Regions from separate parts of the Streptomyces solicamelliae genome, predicted to be linked through region 3. Evidence: riboswitches for the same ligand, from Rfam matches in the RefSeq annotation. Region 3 holds a riboswitch; each other region holds the start of a gene.
The links. Region 3 has a riboswitch for cyclic di-AMP ahead of ABZO31_RS13060 (transglycosylase family protein). Riboswitches for the same ligand answer to the same signal wherever they lie in the genome.
Positions count from the first base shown of each region.

Region 1 (3,199 bases), 880 kb from region 3:
TCCGCTTCTACGTCTTCGACGACATCGCCAACCCGGCCGCCTTCAAGCGCGGGTACCGCGAGCTCCTCGACGCCGTGCACGCGGACGACCTGGAGAAGCAGCGGATCGTCGACGAGTGCAAGCGCGCCTTCGACTACAACGGGGCCATGTTCCGCGAGCTGGCGGACGAGTTCCCGATGAGCGCGTAGGCCCCCGGGGCGGGGCCGGCGCCCTCACGCCGCGTCCGGGCCCCGCCGCCCGCCCCGGCCCGCCCGCTCCACCAGCAGCCAGCCCGTCAGCGCCGTCCCCACCGCCGCGGGGGCGCTCACGTGCACGGCGATCAGCAGGGCCGTGCGGCCTTCGAGCAGACCGCCGAAGCCGACCATCGACAGGCCCAGGACGCCGAGCAGCGCCAGCGTGATCCCCAGCGCCGCCACCGGACCGCCCTGCCCCGTGCCCGGCGCGACCGGCGCGGGGCGCTCGAAGCGGCGGAAGGCGGCGACCAGGCCCGCCGTGAGCAGCGCCGCGGCCGCGATCCGTACCGGCGCCTGGGCCCACCACGCGGCCGTCGCCGGGGCCGGGAGCTCCGCGCCCAGGGCGAGCAGCGCACCGTACACGCCGAGCATCGCCGACAGGTGCCACAGGAACGCGGTCATCGCGATCCCGTTCGCCGCCACGACCTTGTGCCAGACGTTCGCCCGCGCCACGAACCGGGTACCGGGGCCGCGCAGCAGCTCGACGGCGCCGACCAGCCAGAGGCCGTGGAAGAGCAGGGCCAGCGTCGGCGGGGCCATGTTGGAGACCTTCTCGCCGGGCATCCCGACCATCGAGAGCGGGTACGGGCCGAGGGCCACGAGCAGTCCCGCGCCGGTGAGACCGACGGCGGCGAGCGCGCTCGGCAGCCGGATCATCCCGTCGGCGCGCAGGAACCCGAGCTGATGCACCGCCAGCCAGACGAACGCGAAGTTCAGGAACTCCACGTACGGCACGTCCGCCGCGAACCGCAGCGCGTCCACCGCGGCCGCCGCGGCCACCAGCGCGCCGAACGCGCCCCAGCCGTACCGCTCGTGGAGCTTCAGCAGCGGCGGGGTGAAGGCGACCATCGCCAGGTAGATGCCGATGAACCACAGCGGCTGGGCGACGAGTCGCAGCGCCACGCCCGTCAGGCCCCGGTCCGCGCCGAGGAGTTGGACGACGAGGGCGAGCGCGCCCCACACCCCGATGAACACCATCGTGGGCCGCAGCAGCCGTTGCAGCCGGGCGCGCAGGAACGCCGCGTACGCCGGACGGGAGCGGTGCGCGAGGGCGTGCGAGAAGCCGCCGACGTAGAAGAAGACCGGCATGATCTGGAACACCCAGGTCACGAGCTGGAGTTCCGGTACGACGGCCAGCAGGTTGCCCACGGTGCCGTCCGCCGTGACGGCGGCCATCAGCCAGTGCCCGAACACGACGACGCCGAGCGAGACGACCCGCAGCAGGTCGACGTACCGGTCCCGGGTGGCCGGTGTGTTGGCGGCGAGTTCCCGCGCGCTGATTCCCATGCGGACACGGTGCCGCGCCCGGCCGCAACGCCGTCAGGGCTCGGATACTCAGGCGGGGCCTGAGTACGTCGTCACGATTCGGACATACCGCCGCAAGACTTTCATTGCGCAGTTAATATCCCTTGTCACGTCTTTTGGGAATTCGGTTTTCCCTTTCCGGCATTCCGCCCCGCACCCCCGTGATGTCCGTCACGCGACCATGGCGCGCCCCCCTGCCGCACCACCCCCGAGCCCGTGCGCCGCAAGGCAGTTCGGACTTTTCCGTCCCGCCCGAAATGATCGAGAACAATTGATCAGTCAATTCGCGTCTTGTTTCCCGTCGCATTTCTCGCCTACGTTCGCGTCGACCCGGACGGATCGCCGAATCCTGCCACCGTCCGTAAAAACGACCGAGCACTACCCGTCGGCAGGAGCGGGGGACCCACGAATGCGCCGGCGCGGAATCCCGCGGCGGCTCGGGGTGAAGCCGCCGTGTGCGGCCGGGCAGCTCCAGCCCGAACCCGACAGCTCACCCCGAAGGCGCCGGAGAGGAACGACCATGCCCGCATCCGGTAAGCACCGCCGCCCCAAGCGCCGTCCCCTGCGCCGTGGCATCGCCATGGCCGGTACCGGCGGCGCCGCGCTCGCGCTGCCGCTGATCCCGACCGGCGCCCAGGCCGCCGCCCCGCAGCAGGCCGCCCCCGCCACGACGACCACCGCCGCCACCGCCGCCGTCGAAAAGATCACGGCCGCTCTTCCGCAGGCCGCGCCGAAAGCCGCGCCGAAGTCCTACACCGTCGTGCGCGGCGATTCCCTTTCGGTGATCGCCGAGGAGCATCGAATTTCCGGCGGCTGGAAGAGCCTCTACCGGAACAACAAGGCCGCGGTGGGTGACAATCCGTCACTCATTCACCCGGGTCTGCGTCTTTCCCTCGGAAAGAAGGCCGTCGCCGCCCCCGCCAAGCCGAAGGCGCCCGCCTCCAGCGAGCGCGCGAGCCGGTCCGCCGAGCGCACCGCCCCGGCCAAGTCCACGCCCGCCAAGTCCGCTCCGGCCAAGACCGTCGCCCGCGACGCCGGGCCCAAGGCCTACACGAACACCCTCGACGGCTGGATCAACGAGGCCCTGGACGTCATGGCCGAGCACGGCATCCCCGGCTCGTACGAGGGCATCCACCGCAACATCATGCGCGAGTCCTCCGGCAACCCCCTCGCCATCAACAACTGGGACTCCAACGCCGCCAAGGGCACCCCGTCCAAGGGCCTGCTCCAGGTGATCGACCCGACGTTCCGGGCCTACCACGTGCCGGGCACGTCCAACGACCCGTACGACCCGGTCGCCAACATCACCGCCGCGTGCAACTACGCCGCGGACCGGTACGGCTCCATCGACAACGTCTTCGGGGCGTACTAGGGGCGTACGGGACGGCCGGGCGGCCGGGGCTCAGACCGACAGGGTCCGCTCCAGCCGCACCCGGCCGCCCAGCTCGATCACTCCGTCCGGGCCGGGGGCCGTCAGCAGCTGCGACCCCCGGCCCTGGGTGATGTTCAGCGCCCGGCCCAGCTCGGCCGTGAGCAGCAGGGCGGCCGCGCCGGTCGCCTCGTCCTCGTCGATGCCGTCCCCGCGCCCCGGGAACGCCCGGGCGCGCACCCGGCCGGCGGCCTCGTCCTCCCAGGCCCAGGCGTAGATCCACTCCCCCGGC
Region 1 is NZ_CP160404.1:1,958,887-1,962,085, forward strand. It holds gene ABZO31_RS09040 (heme oxygenase (biliverdin-producing)) at 1-188, shown strand, start outside; gene ABZO31_RS09045 (acyltransferase family protein) at 213-1,520, opposite strand; cyclic di-AMP (ydaO/yuaA leader) riboswitch at 1,869-2,055, shown strand; gene ABZO31_RS09050 (transglycosylase SLT domain-containing protein) at 2,059-2,910, shown strand; gene ABZO31_RS09055 (PhzF family phenazine biosynthesis protein) at 2,941-3,199, opposite strand, start outside.
Region 1: it holds a riboswitch for cyclic di-AMP, as region 3 does, so the genes downstream of both, ABZO31_RS09050 (transglycosylase SLT domain-containing protein) here and ABZO31_RS13060 (transglycosylase family protein) in region 3, are expected to answer to the same signal.

Region 2 (3,199 bases), 2.0 Mb from region 3:
TTTTACAGAGGAGGCGCCGCCATGCAGAACCGCTACGTCCTGCCCGAGTTCACCGAGCGCACCAGCTACGGGAGCCGCACCCTCGATCCGTACTCCAAGCTCCTGGAGGAGCGGATCGTCTTCCTCGGCACGCCGATCGACGAGACCTCGGCGAACGACGTGATCGCCCAGCTGCTGCACCTCGAGTACGCCGACCCCGACCGGGAGATCGCGCTCTACATCAACTCGCCCGGCGGCTCGCCGAGTGCCATGGCCTCGATCTACGACACGATGCAGGTCATCACCTGCGAGGTCGCGACGACCTGCCTCGGCCAGGCCGTGTCGACGGCCGCCGTCCTGCTCGCCGCCGGCGCGCCCGGCAAGCGGATGGCCCTGCCCGGGGCGCGCATCGTGCTCGAGCAGCCGGGCACGGACGAGCCGGTGCAGGGGCAGCCCAGCGACCTGGAGATCCAGGCGGCGGAGATGCTGCGGCTGCGCGCCATGGTCGCCGGGATGCTGACCGAGCACACCGGGCAGAGCCGCGAGCGGATCGACGCCGACCTCGACCGCCTCTCGGTCTTCGACGCCGGGCAGGCCGTGGAGTACGGGCTCGTGGACCACGTGGTGCAGAACCGCGGCGCCGGACCGAGGTGAGCGCAGGTGGTCCCCGAACTGCCGCCGCTCCCCGCCCTCACCCGCGCCGAGGGTGAGTTGGTCGACGCGTACCTCGAAGTCGTCGACCAACTGGGGAGAATCAATCCATCCAGGGCATCGCATACCTATGGGGCCCTGAGGGCGGCTCAGGCCCTGGTGGGACGGGCGGTCGCCCTGCGGGACGCCCTGGAAGTCATGCACCGGCGCGGGGAGAGCGAGGTCCACGCGGCCACATTGGCGCGCGCCCTGCGGGTGTTGGACGGCGAGCGCCGCGCACACCGGGTCACCCTGGCCGACTCCTCCGCCAGTTGACAGTTCCGCATGTCGTGTCCAGGGCCAGTCGGTCGCAGGAACCCTCGCTCGATCGGCGTAGTCGACGAATCGACTTGTGTCGCGGGTGAGTTGCGCAACCGGTGTACGCATTTGGCGGAATGAACTATTCCGGTGCTGGTACGGGGCTCATCCGCCAAACCTCCGCTGATCACAAAGACTGCCTGTCCACCCGATCGGATCAGTCGTGAGCAGCCTCACATCACCTCGTTTCAGCTCGGATTTCGGCACGAGCTGGGTCAAGATCCCTGTCGACGACAAGCCCCCGCCATCCCCGGCGGGGCGGTCCGGGCGGACGCCGAGTCCTGCCGCCGCTCCGGACGTCTGGTCGACAGAGTGGATCGGCAGGAGTGGAGGACCCAGGCAACACGGACCGGCCGTACGCACGACCACGGCAGGTCCTCGGGGTGAAGCCGCAGCCGCGGCCGGGCTTCTTCGGGCCCGAACCCGACAGGTCATCCTTCACAGGCGGCTGACGAAGGGTTGCGCATGTCTGCGCAGATTCATGTCCCGTCCCTGCTCTCCCGGGCCGGCGCCGTATCGGCCCTGACCCTCGCCGCCGTCGGCGGCACGCTCCTCGCCCCCGGCGCGGCGCCCGAGGCCGAGGCGGCCACCGTGTACGCGAGCAAGGCGCTCGGCGTCGCCGCGTCGAAGAAGGGCGCCCCCTACAAGTACGGCGCGACCGGGCCCAGCAGGTTCGACTGCTCGGGGCTCACGCTCTACTCGTACAAGCGCGCGGGCAAGGCGCTGCCCCGCACGGCGCAGCAGCAGTACAACAAGACCCGGCACATCGCGGCCTCCGGCCGGGCCAAGGGCGACCTGGTCTTCTTCCACTCCGGCGGACGCGTCTACCACGTCGGCATCTACGCCGGGAACGGCAGGATCTGGCACTCCCCCAAGACGGGCTCGTGGGTGAAGCTCGACCGGATCTGGTCCTCGAAGGTCTGGTACGGCAGGGTCCGCTGACGCGGCGGCCGCCCCGGTTCAGTGTCCCGTCACCGGGGCGGCCGGCAGGGTGAGCCCGAGACCGGCGAGCGCGCCGCCGGTCACCCCCTGTCGGTCGGGGGACGGGGTCAGTTGGGGGACGGGGTGGTCCAGGGGAGTTCGATCCAGACCGTCTTGCCGCCGTCGTCGGTCGGGCGGACCGAGAGCCTGCCGCCGCACTCGGCGGTCAGCCAGCGGATGATCACCATGCCGCGCCCGTTGTCCTGCTGGACGGCGGCGGGCAGCCGCTGGGGCCAGCGGGGGTGGCTGTCGGTGACGCCGATGTGCAGCTGCTCGTCGCGTTCGAGGCGGACGTCGACGGTGAAGGTGGGCGACTGGCCGAAGGTGTGCTGGACGGCGTTGGTGGCCAGTTCGGAGACGATCAGACGGACGGTGTCGGAGGTCTCGGAACCCTCGTCGAGGCCCCAGCCGGCGAGCACGCCGGCGACGTATCTGCGGGCCGTGGAGACCGAGGCCGGATCGCTCGGCAGAGTGAGGGTTGCTTCTTGATGGTCTGCCATGGCGACGCTGTCCCTTTCCCACCGGGGCGCCCGGCCCCGGATTGCGCTTCGCGCCAGAGTGCCACCGTTCCGGGGGACCTGGGAGGTGTTTCACGGAGATATGCGTAAATCTGTCGCTCGATGCGGTGAACTCTGCGATGCCAGAACGCATTTGAGGGCCGGTCTGCTCGACGGCCGGACCCCGGCCCCGAGTCCGGCACCGGCCCCGGCCCCGAGTCCGCCGGAGGTCAGGCCTCCGGTGCCGTGCGCAGGATCGTGGCGACGGCCTCGTCGACCTGCTGGTCCGTGAGGTCGGCGCGGGCCGTCAGCCGCAGCCGCGAGATGCCGTCCGGCACCGACGGCGGCCGGAAGCAGCCGACGCCCAGACCCTGTTCGCGGCAGTCCGCGGCCCAGCGCAGCGCCGCGTCCGGGGAGGGCGCGTGCACCGACACCACCGCCGCGTCGGGGCGGGCCGCGGTCAGCCCGGCGTCGGTGAGCCCACGGTGCAGGGCGGCGGCGACGGTACGGGCCCGCTCCGCGAGTCCCGGCTCCTCGCGGATCAGCCGCAGGCTCGCGAGAGCGGCGCCGACGGCGGCCGGGGCGAGGCCGGTGTCGAAGATGAACGTGCGGGCCGCGTTGACCAGGTGCTCGATCACCCTGGCCGGGCCGAGGACCGCGCCGCCCTGGCTGCCCAGCGACTTGGACAGGGTGAGGGTGGCGACCACGTCCGGGTCGCCGGCGAGCCCCGCCTC
Region 2 is NZ_CP160404.1:815,953-819,151, forward strand. It holds gene ABZO31_RS03790 (ATP-dependent Clp protease proteolytic subunit) at 22-633, shown strand; gene ABZO31_RS03795 (hypothetical protein) at 640-945, shown strand; cyclic di-AMP (ydaO/yuaA leader) riboswitch at 1,250-1,449, shown strand; gene ABZO31_RS03800 (C40 family peptidase) at 1,453-1,929, shown strand; gene ABZO31_RS03805 (ATP-binding protein) at 2,037-2,468, opposite strand; gene ABZO31_RS03810 (8-amino-7-oxononanoate synthase) at 2,696-3,199, opposite strand, start outside.
Region 2: it holds a riboswitch for cyclic di-AMP, as region 3 does, so the genes downstream of both, ABZO31_RS03800 (C40 family peptidase) here and ABZO31_RS13060 (transglycosylase family protein) in region 3, are expected to answer to the same signal.

Region 3 (3,199 bases):
TCCAGCGCGAGCGCGATGTCCTTGCCCGGGGTGTAGCCGGCCTTCTTGATGGCCTCGATGATGAGGTCGAGGGCGGCGCGGTTGGACTCGAGGTTCGGGGCGAAGCCGCCCTCGTCGCCGAGACCGGTGGACAGGCCGCGCTCCTTGAGCACGCCCTTGAGCGCGTGGTAGGTCTCCGCGCCCCAGCGCAGGGCCTCGGAGAAGGACTCCGCGCCGATCGGGGCGATCATGAACTCCTGGATGTCGACGTTGGAGTCCGCGTGGGCGCCACCGTTGAGGATGTTCATCATCGGGACGGGCAGGACGTGCGCGTTCGGGCCGCCGAGGTAGCGGAAGAGCGGCAGGTCCGAGGCCTCGGAGGCGGCGTGCGCCACGGCGAGGGAGACGCCGAGGATGGCGTTGGCGCCGAGGGAGCCCTTGTTGTCGGTGGCGTCCAGGTCGAACATCGCCTGGTCGATCAGGCGCTGCTCGGTGGCGTCGTAGCCGACGAGCTCCGGGCCGATCTGCTCGATGACGGCGAGGACGGCCTTCTCGACACCCTTGCCGCCGTAACGGCTCTTGTCACCGTCGCGCAACTCGATGGCCTCGAAAGCACCGGTGGAGGCGCCGGACGGAACGGCAGCACGGCCGGTGCTGCCGTCGTCGAGGCCGACCTCGACCTCGACCGTGGGGTTGCCTCGGGAGTCCAGGATTTCCCGGGCTACGACGACGTCGATGGACGGCACGAGCATCTCCTTATGGGATGAGACGTGAGAGAAGGTGCGAGGTCTCTTGGCCTTGCGACAAGAGCCTAACCGGCTCGGGGTGCCCGGCCAGTCGGTGCCCGCCCCCTGGGACGAAAAAGGACCCGAGCGCGGGCATCCCGGACGAAAGATCCTCTACTACCCGCAGGTAACCATGCGGAAACCCCGGCCCTGCGCGCACGGGGGGAATTGCGCACAGGGCCGGGGTGGTCACCGCGGGAGGGTCGCACGGCACGGGTGGGCCGCCGGACCCACCCGGGCCGACGGGCTCACTTCAGGTGGAGCTGCTGGCCCGGGTAGATCAGGTCGGCGTCCTCGACGACGTCCTTGTTCAGCTGGAAGAGCTTCTCCCAGCCGCCCTTGACGTCGTGCGCGGCGGCGATCTTGCTCAGGGTGTCGCCGGCGACGACCTTGTACTCGCCGTCACCCTTCGCGACCTTCTTGCCGGTCGGGGTGGTGACGGTCTTCTTGGCGGCCTTCTTGGCGGCCTTCTTGGTGTCGCCGTTCTTCGCGACGGGCTTCGGCGCGGTGCGCTGCTCGCTGCGGGTGGTCGGCTGCTCGGCCTTGCGCTCGGGCTGCGCCTGCTCGGCGGCGCCGGTGTACGCGGCGTTGGACAGGCCCACGCCACAGCTCGGCCACGCGCCCTTGCCCTGGCCGGCCAGGACCTTCTCGGCGATCTGGATCTGCTGGGCCTTGGAGGCCAGGTTGGCGGTCGGGGCGTAGGCGGTGCCGCCGTACGCGGCCCAGGTGGAGGCCGAGAACTGCAGGCCGCCGTAGTAGCCGTTGCCGGTGTTGATGGACCAGTTGCCGCCGGACTCGCACTGGGCGACGCGGTCCCACTCGGAGGCGGTGGCGGCGGAGGCGTTGCCCGCGGCCATCAGCGGCGCGGCGACGGCGACACCGGCGATGCCGGCGAGCGCGACGGCGCGGGTGGCCTTGGAGGAACGGCGGTGTTTGCCCTTGCCGGAAAACAGCATGGAAGTTCTCCTCACCGACGCCTGCGAGGTGAGCTGTCGGGTTCGGGCCGGAAGAGTTGCCCGGCCGCGTGTCCCAGCACGCGGCTTCACCCCAAGCCGGTCGATCGGCCGTCACTGTCTCGACGGCCGGGACCGGCGCTTACCTGGGTCCCCCGCTCCTGCCTTCGGCGCTTGACGCGACGACTGTTCCCGACGGCCGGCGGCAGGATTCGGCGTACCGGTCGGCGGGGCCCGCGGTGGCGAGCGGTCCTGACCGTAGACACAGACCCACCGGAAGTTCAAAGAGCGACATCCCGGAGAAAACGCCCGTACTTGCCAAGTTGCCGGGGCCGTTTCCGCTGGTGAGAGGTGACGGAAGCAAAGTTTGCGGACAGGACACGCCAGTTGGGACGAAGAGACTCATGTCTCACTTACGCAGAACCGGACATAAGGCGTCGAACTGCCCGCCACTCCTACTTCTGTCGGTCGGTCAGTTCCAGGTTCTGGCCAGGGAGAATGAGGTCCGGGTCGCCCCCGACGGTCTCCTTGTTGGCCTTGTAGAGGGCACGCCAGCCGCCGTCGAGCTCGTGCTCGGCCGCGATCTGCGTGAGGTTGTCGCCGGGCTGGACGACGTACTCGCCCGAAGTGTCCGCATTGCCGCCCGTGGCACCCTTGGTCGCGTTCGCATCTGTATCGGCGGTTTCGCCGAGATCGAGGCGGCCGGCGTCACGTGTCGCATCGTCACCCGGCGCGGCATGACGTCCCGATTCGGGCGACTCGCCCGGTTCGTTCGGGTTCTCGCTCGCGGCCTCACCGCGGTGCTTGCCGGTGCCGGGGGCGGCGGGAGTGACGCTGCCCTCGATCGGCGTGACCGGCGTGGCCGGAGTGGCGCCCTCGTCCGACTGCCCGCCCGGCTGACCGGCCGCATCGGGCAGAAGGGACTTCTCGGGCTTCCCAGACGTTTCGTCGTCCTGCGAGCCCTCGGAGCCCTTCCCGTTCCCGTCCTGATTCGCGGATGCATCGGGCGACGCGGACGGATCAGCCGGAGTGCCGGGCAGCACGCCGGTGGAGGGGTCCGCGGGCTTCTTCAGCGTGCCGTCGTCGTTCAGGCCGACGATCGCGGCACAGGTGGCCCAGGTCTTCGCGCCCTGCGCGGCCAGCGCCTTCTCGGCGACCGCGATCTGCTGGCCGCGGCTGGCGAGGTCCGGACGGGCGGCGTACTCGGTGCCGCCGTACGTGTCCCAGGTCTCCTGCGTGAACTGCAGGCCGCCGTACAGCCCGTTACCGAAGTCGGCGCTCCACAGTCCGCCGGACTCGCACTCGGCGACCCGGTCCCAGGTCGCCTCGTCGGCGGCGGAGGCCGAGCCCGCGGCGAGCAGCGGAAGGGCGAGGGCGGATCCGGTCACCCCTGCCGCGACGACGATGGCGGGGGCCTGACGGGGTCTGCGGTGTCGTCCGTTCCCGGAGCGCATGGGGAATGCCTTTCGCGTGACTGCTGAG
Region 3 is NZ_CP160404.1:2,841,496-2,844,694, forward strand. It holds gene eno (phosphopyruvate hydratase) at 1-725, opposite strand, end outside; gene ABZO31_RS13060 (transglycosylase family protein) at 1,013-1,720, opposite strand; cyclic di-AMP (ydaO/yuaA leader) riboswitch at 1,724-1,900, opposite strand; gene ABZO31_RS13065 (transglycosylase family protein) at 2,173-3,105, opposite strand.

Region 4 (3,199 bases), 550 kb from region 3:
GCGATCTGGAGCCGGCAGCGCGAGCTGCGCACCATATCCGGGCGGCTCCCGGCGTACGCGGCGGCCGGCTGGCTGGCCCCCGCCGAACCGCTCGCGCTCTCCTCGATGCGGGCCCGCGCGATGGCCCGCTCCTTCGCCTCCGCCGCGTACGGGCCGGCCGCGGCGCGCGCGGTGCACGAGTACGAGGTCTTCGCGACCAGCCTGGCCTTCCTGCGCGACCGCGCCCACCGGGGGACGGCGGGCGCGGACTTCACCGCACGGGAGCAGGAGCTGCTGCACCACCTGTGGCAGCGCAAGGAGTTCGCGTCACCGGCGCTCACGTACGCGGCGGGGGCGACGGGCCGGTTCCGTCCGGCTCCGCCGCCCCCGCCGCACCGCGACTACACGGGTCCCAACCCGTACCGCGCCTGAGGTTCGACGGGCGCGCGGGTCGGACGGTCTGTCAGATGTTCTGGCCCTTGTCCCGCAGCCAGGCCGCCGGGTCGATGCCCGCGCCGCTCGCGGTGTGGACCTCCAGGTGGAGGTGGGGGCCGGTCACGTTGCCGGTCGCGCCGACGCGGCCGATGGTGTCGCCGGTGGTCACCGTCTGGCCCGCGCTCACGGTCATCGAGGACAGGTGGGCGTACCAGACCTCGGTGCCGTCCTCGAGCTCGAGGACGATCCGGTAGCCGTACGAGCCGGACCAGCCCGCCGACTTGATGGTGCCGCCGTGCACGGCCTTCACCGGGGTGCCGGTGGGCGCGGCGAAGTCGAGGCCGGTGTGGTAGCCGGAGGACCACATCGAGCCGGCCTGGCCGTACTCGGAGGTGATCGTGTACGAGGACGTCGGCAGCGCGTAGCTGGCGGCGAGCGCCGCCCGGCGGGCCGCCTCCTCCTTGGCCTTGGCCTCCGCCTCGGCCTTCGCCTTCGCCTCGGCGGCGGCCTTCTCCGCGGCGGCGGCCGCGGTCTGCTGGGCCTTCGCCTCGGCGGCGGCCTTCTCGGCGGCCGCCTTCTCCGCGGCGGCCTTGGCCTCGGCGTCGGCCGTCGCCTGCTGCTGCTCGGCCTGGGCCAGGATGCGGGCGCGCAGGGCCTCGCCCGCGTCGGCCGCCTCGATGGAGCCGGTCTGGCCTCCGTCGGCGGCGGGCAGGCTCAGGGACGCCTGGGTGAGCGGGCCGACGTTGTTGTCGGTCTCGGCGTCGTCCGCGAGCAGGGTGCCGACGCCGGGCAGGTCCTCGGCGGCGGGCAGGTTCATGTCCGGCAGCGAGATCGCGACCGGGGGCTTCTCCTTGGCGGTGGCCAGGCCACCCGCGCCGACCGCGGCGATGACGCCGACACCGAGGACGGTGGAGCTGCGGGCGATGCTGCGCTGCTTGACGACGCGGTGCCGGCCGCGGTTCGGACGGAGCGTGTCCTCGCTGGGGTTCCACTCCTCCTGGTACTCGCCTCCCCCAGCCATCGGGGCGCCGTAGGCGTCGAAGTGGGTCTCGCGAGCAGCAGGGTTGGACGCCACGGAGGCGTACTCCTTTCCTTCCTTCTCGCCTACCGGGTTAGCTGACGGGTTCGGAGCAGGAAGGTCTCCTACGGGCCAAATTCGACCCGATTCACCCCAATTGGTGGTTCCCCGGTTCCCTTGCGGGATTCGGCGCGTGCGCACGGTGCCGTCTCTTGCGACGACTGGGACGACCGCGCTGCGTTATCGAACGTTAATAGACACGTGGGCCCGATTCCAAGCTGTTCCTCTTGATCGTTCCGGGCATTGGCCTGGACTTAACCTGCCAGAACAGGGTGGAAACGGGCGAGTTGACCGCCCCGATGTCGAGACTCGGCCAAGAGTTCATGAAGTGACAACACGTCAGCGTTACCTCTCCGAGATCCTTCCCTCACGGACCGTCACAGCGGCATCGTCACGGCACCACCGGCATCGTCACGGCACCACCGGCATCGTCACGGCACCACCGGCATCGTCCGCCGCCGCTCCGGCTGGCCCTCCGCCGGCCGGCTCACCGCCAGCAGCGCCATGTCGTCCGTCGAACCGCCTCCGGTGTGCCGGCGCACGTCGTCGACCAGCGCGTCCAGAAGCTCGTCCGGGCCCGGGAAGATCCGGCCGGCGAGCCGCTCCCCCGGTGCGTAGAAGACGCCGTCGCCGTCACGCGCCTCGGACAGCCCGTCCGTGTAGAAGAGGAGCGTCGCGCCGGCCGGGTACGGCCGCTCGTCGACCCGGTCCGGCCAGGCCGCCAGATCGCCCATGCCGAGCGGCAGCGCGGCCTGGCTCGGCGTCAGCCGCTCCAGCCCCCCGTCCGCGTACAGCAGCAGCGGCTCCGGATGGCCCCGGTTCACGATCCGCACCCGGGCCGGGCCGCTCGGGATCTCGGCGAGCACGGCGGTGGTGAAGCCCTCGAAGGCGTCCAGGCTGTCGCGCCGCCGGCCCTCCCGGGCCAGCGCCCGCTCCAGCCGCATTGCCACGCCCTCCAGCGCGGCCTCCTGCTCGGCCGCCTCGCGGAACGCGCCGATGATCACCGCCACCGCCTCCACCGCGTCGAGCCCCTTGCCGCGCACGTCGCCGACGACGAGCCGCACCCCGTGCGGGGTGTCCTGGACGGCGAACAGGTCGCCGCCGATGAACGCGTCCGCCTGCGCCGCCTCGTACCGGGCCGCCACGTGCAGCCCGCCGATCCGCTGGGCGGGCGTGGGCAGCACCGCCTTCTGCGCCGCCTCGGCGACGACCCGCGCGGACGCGAGCTTCTCGCCACTTCGCCGCACCACCTTGTTGATCAGCAGCGAGAGCATCGAGACCGTCAGGACGGTGACGGTCTCGATCACCGCGGGCACGTCGGTGGCCGTGTCGTTGTACGTGTGCAGCGCCACGCTGAACACGACGGCCACGACGGCCGTCAGCAGCGTGGTGCGGAACGAGTAGAACGGCGCGGCGATCAGCGGGGCGGCGGAGTAGAACGGGGCGGCGGTGTACTCCGGCGGCGTGGCCAGGTCGAAGACGGACCCGCCGAGGATCAGGAGCGCGGGCAGGGCGCGGACGAACCGCCGCTCGCCCGGAGGCCTCTCCCTGTCGCTTCCGCCCGCCGACGATCGTCGCCCCACCTGTGCTCTCCCTGCCGGTCCGCCCGAGCTGCGGACGGTACTCCGCCCCGTCCAGGCTGGCCGGAGCCGCGCCGGGCGGCGACCCGCCGTCCGCCGTCCGGGTGACACAGGCCCCGGAATGCAC
Region 4 is NZ_CP160404.1:3,392,817-3,396,015, forward strand. It holds gene ABZO31_RS15665 (PrsW family intramembrane metalloprotease) at 1-411, shown strand, start outside; gene ABZO31_RS15670 (M23 family metallopeptidase) at 443-1,489, opposite strand; cyclic di-AMP (ydaO/yuaA leader) riboswitch at 1,501-1,634, opposite strand; gene ABZO31_RS15675 (PP2C family protein-serine/threonine phosphatase) at 1,924-3,199, opposite strand, start outside.
Region 4: it holds a riboswitch for cyclic di-AMP, as region 3 does, so the genes downstream of both, ABZO31_RS15670 (M23 family metallopeptidase) here and ABZO31_RS13060 (transglycosylase family protein) in region 3, are expected to answer to the same signal.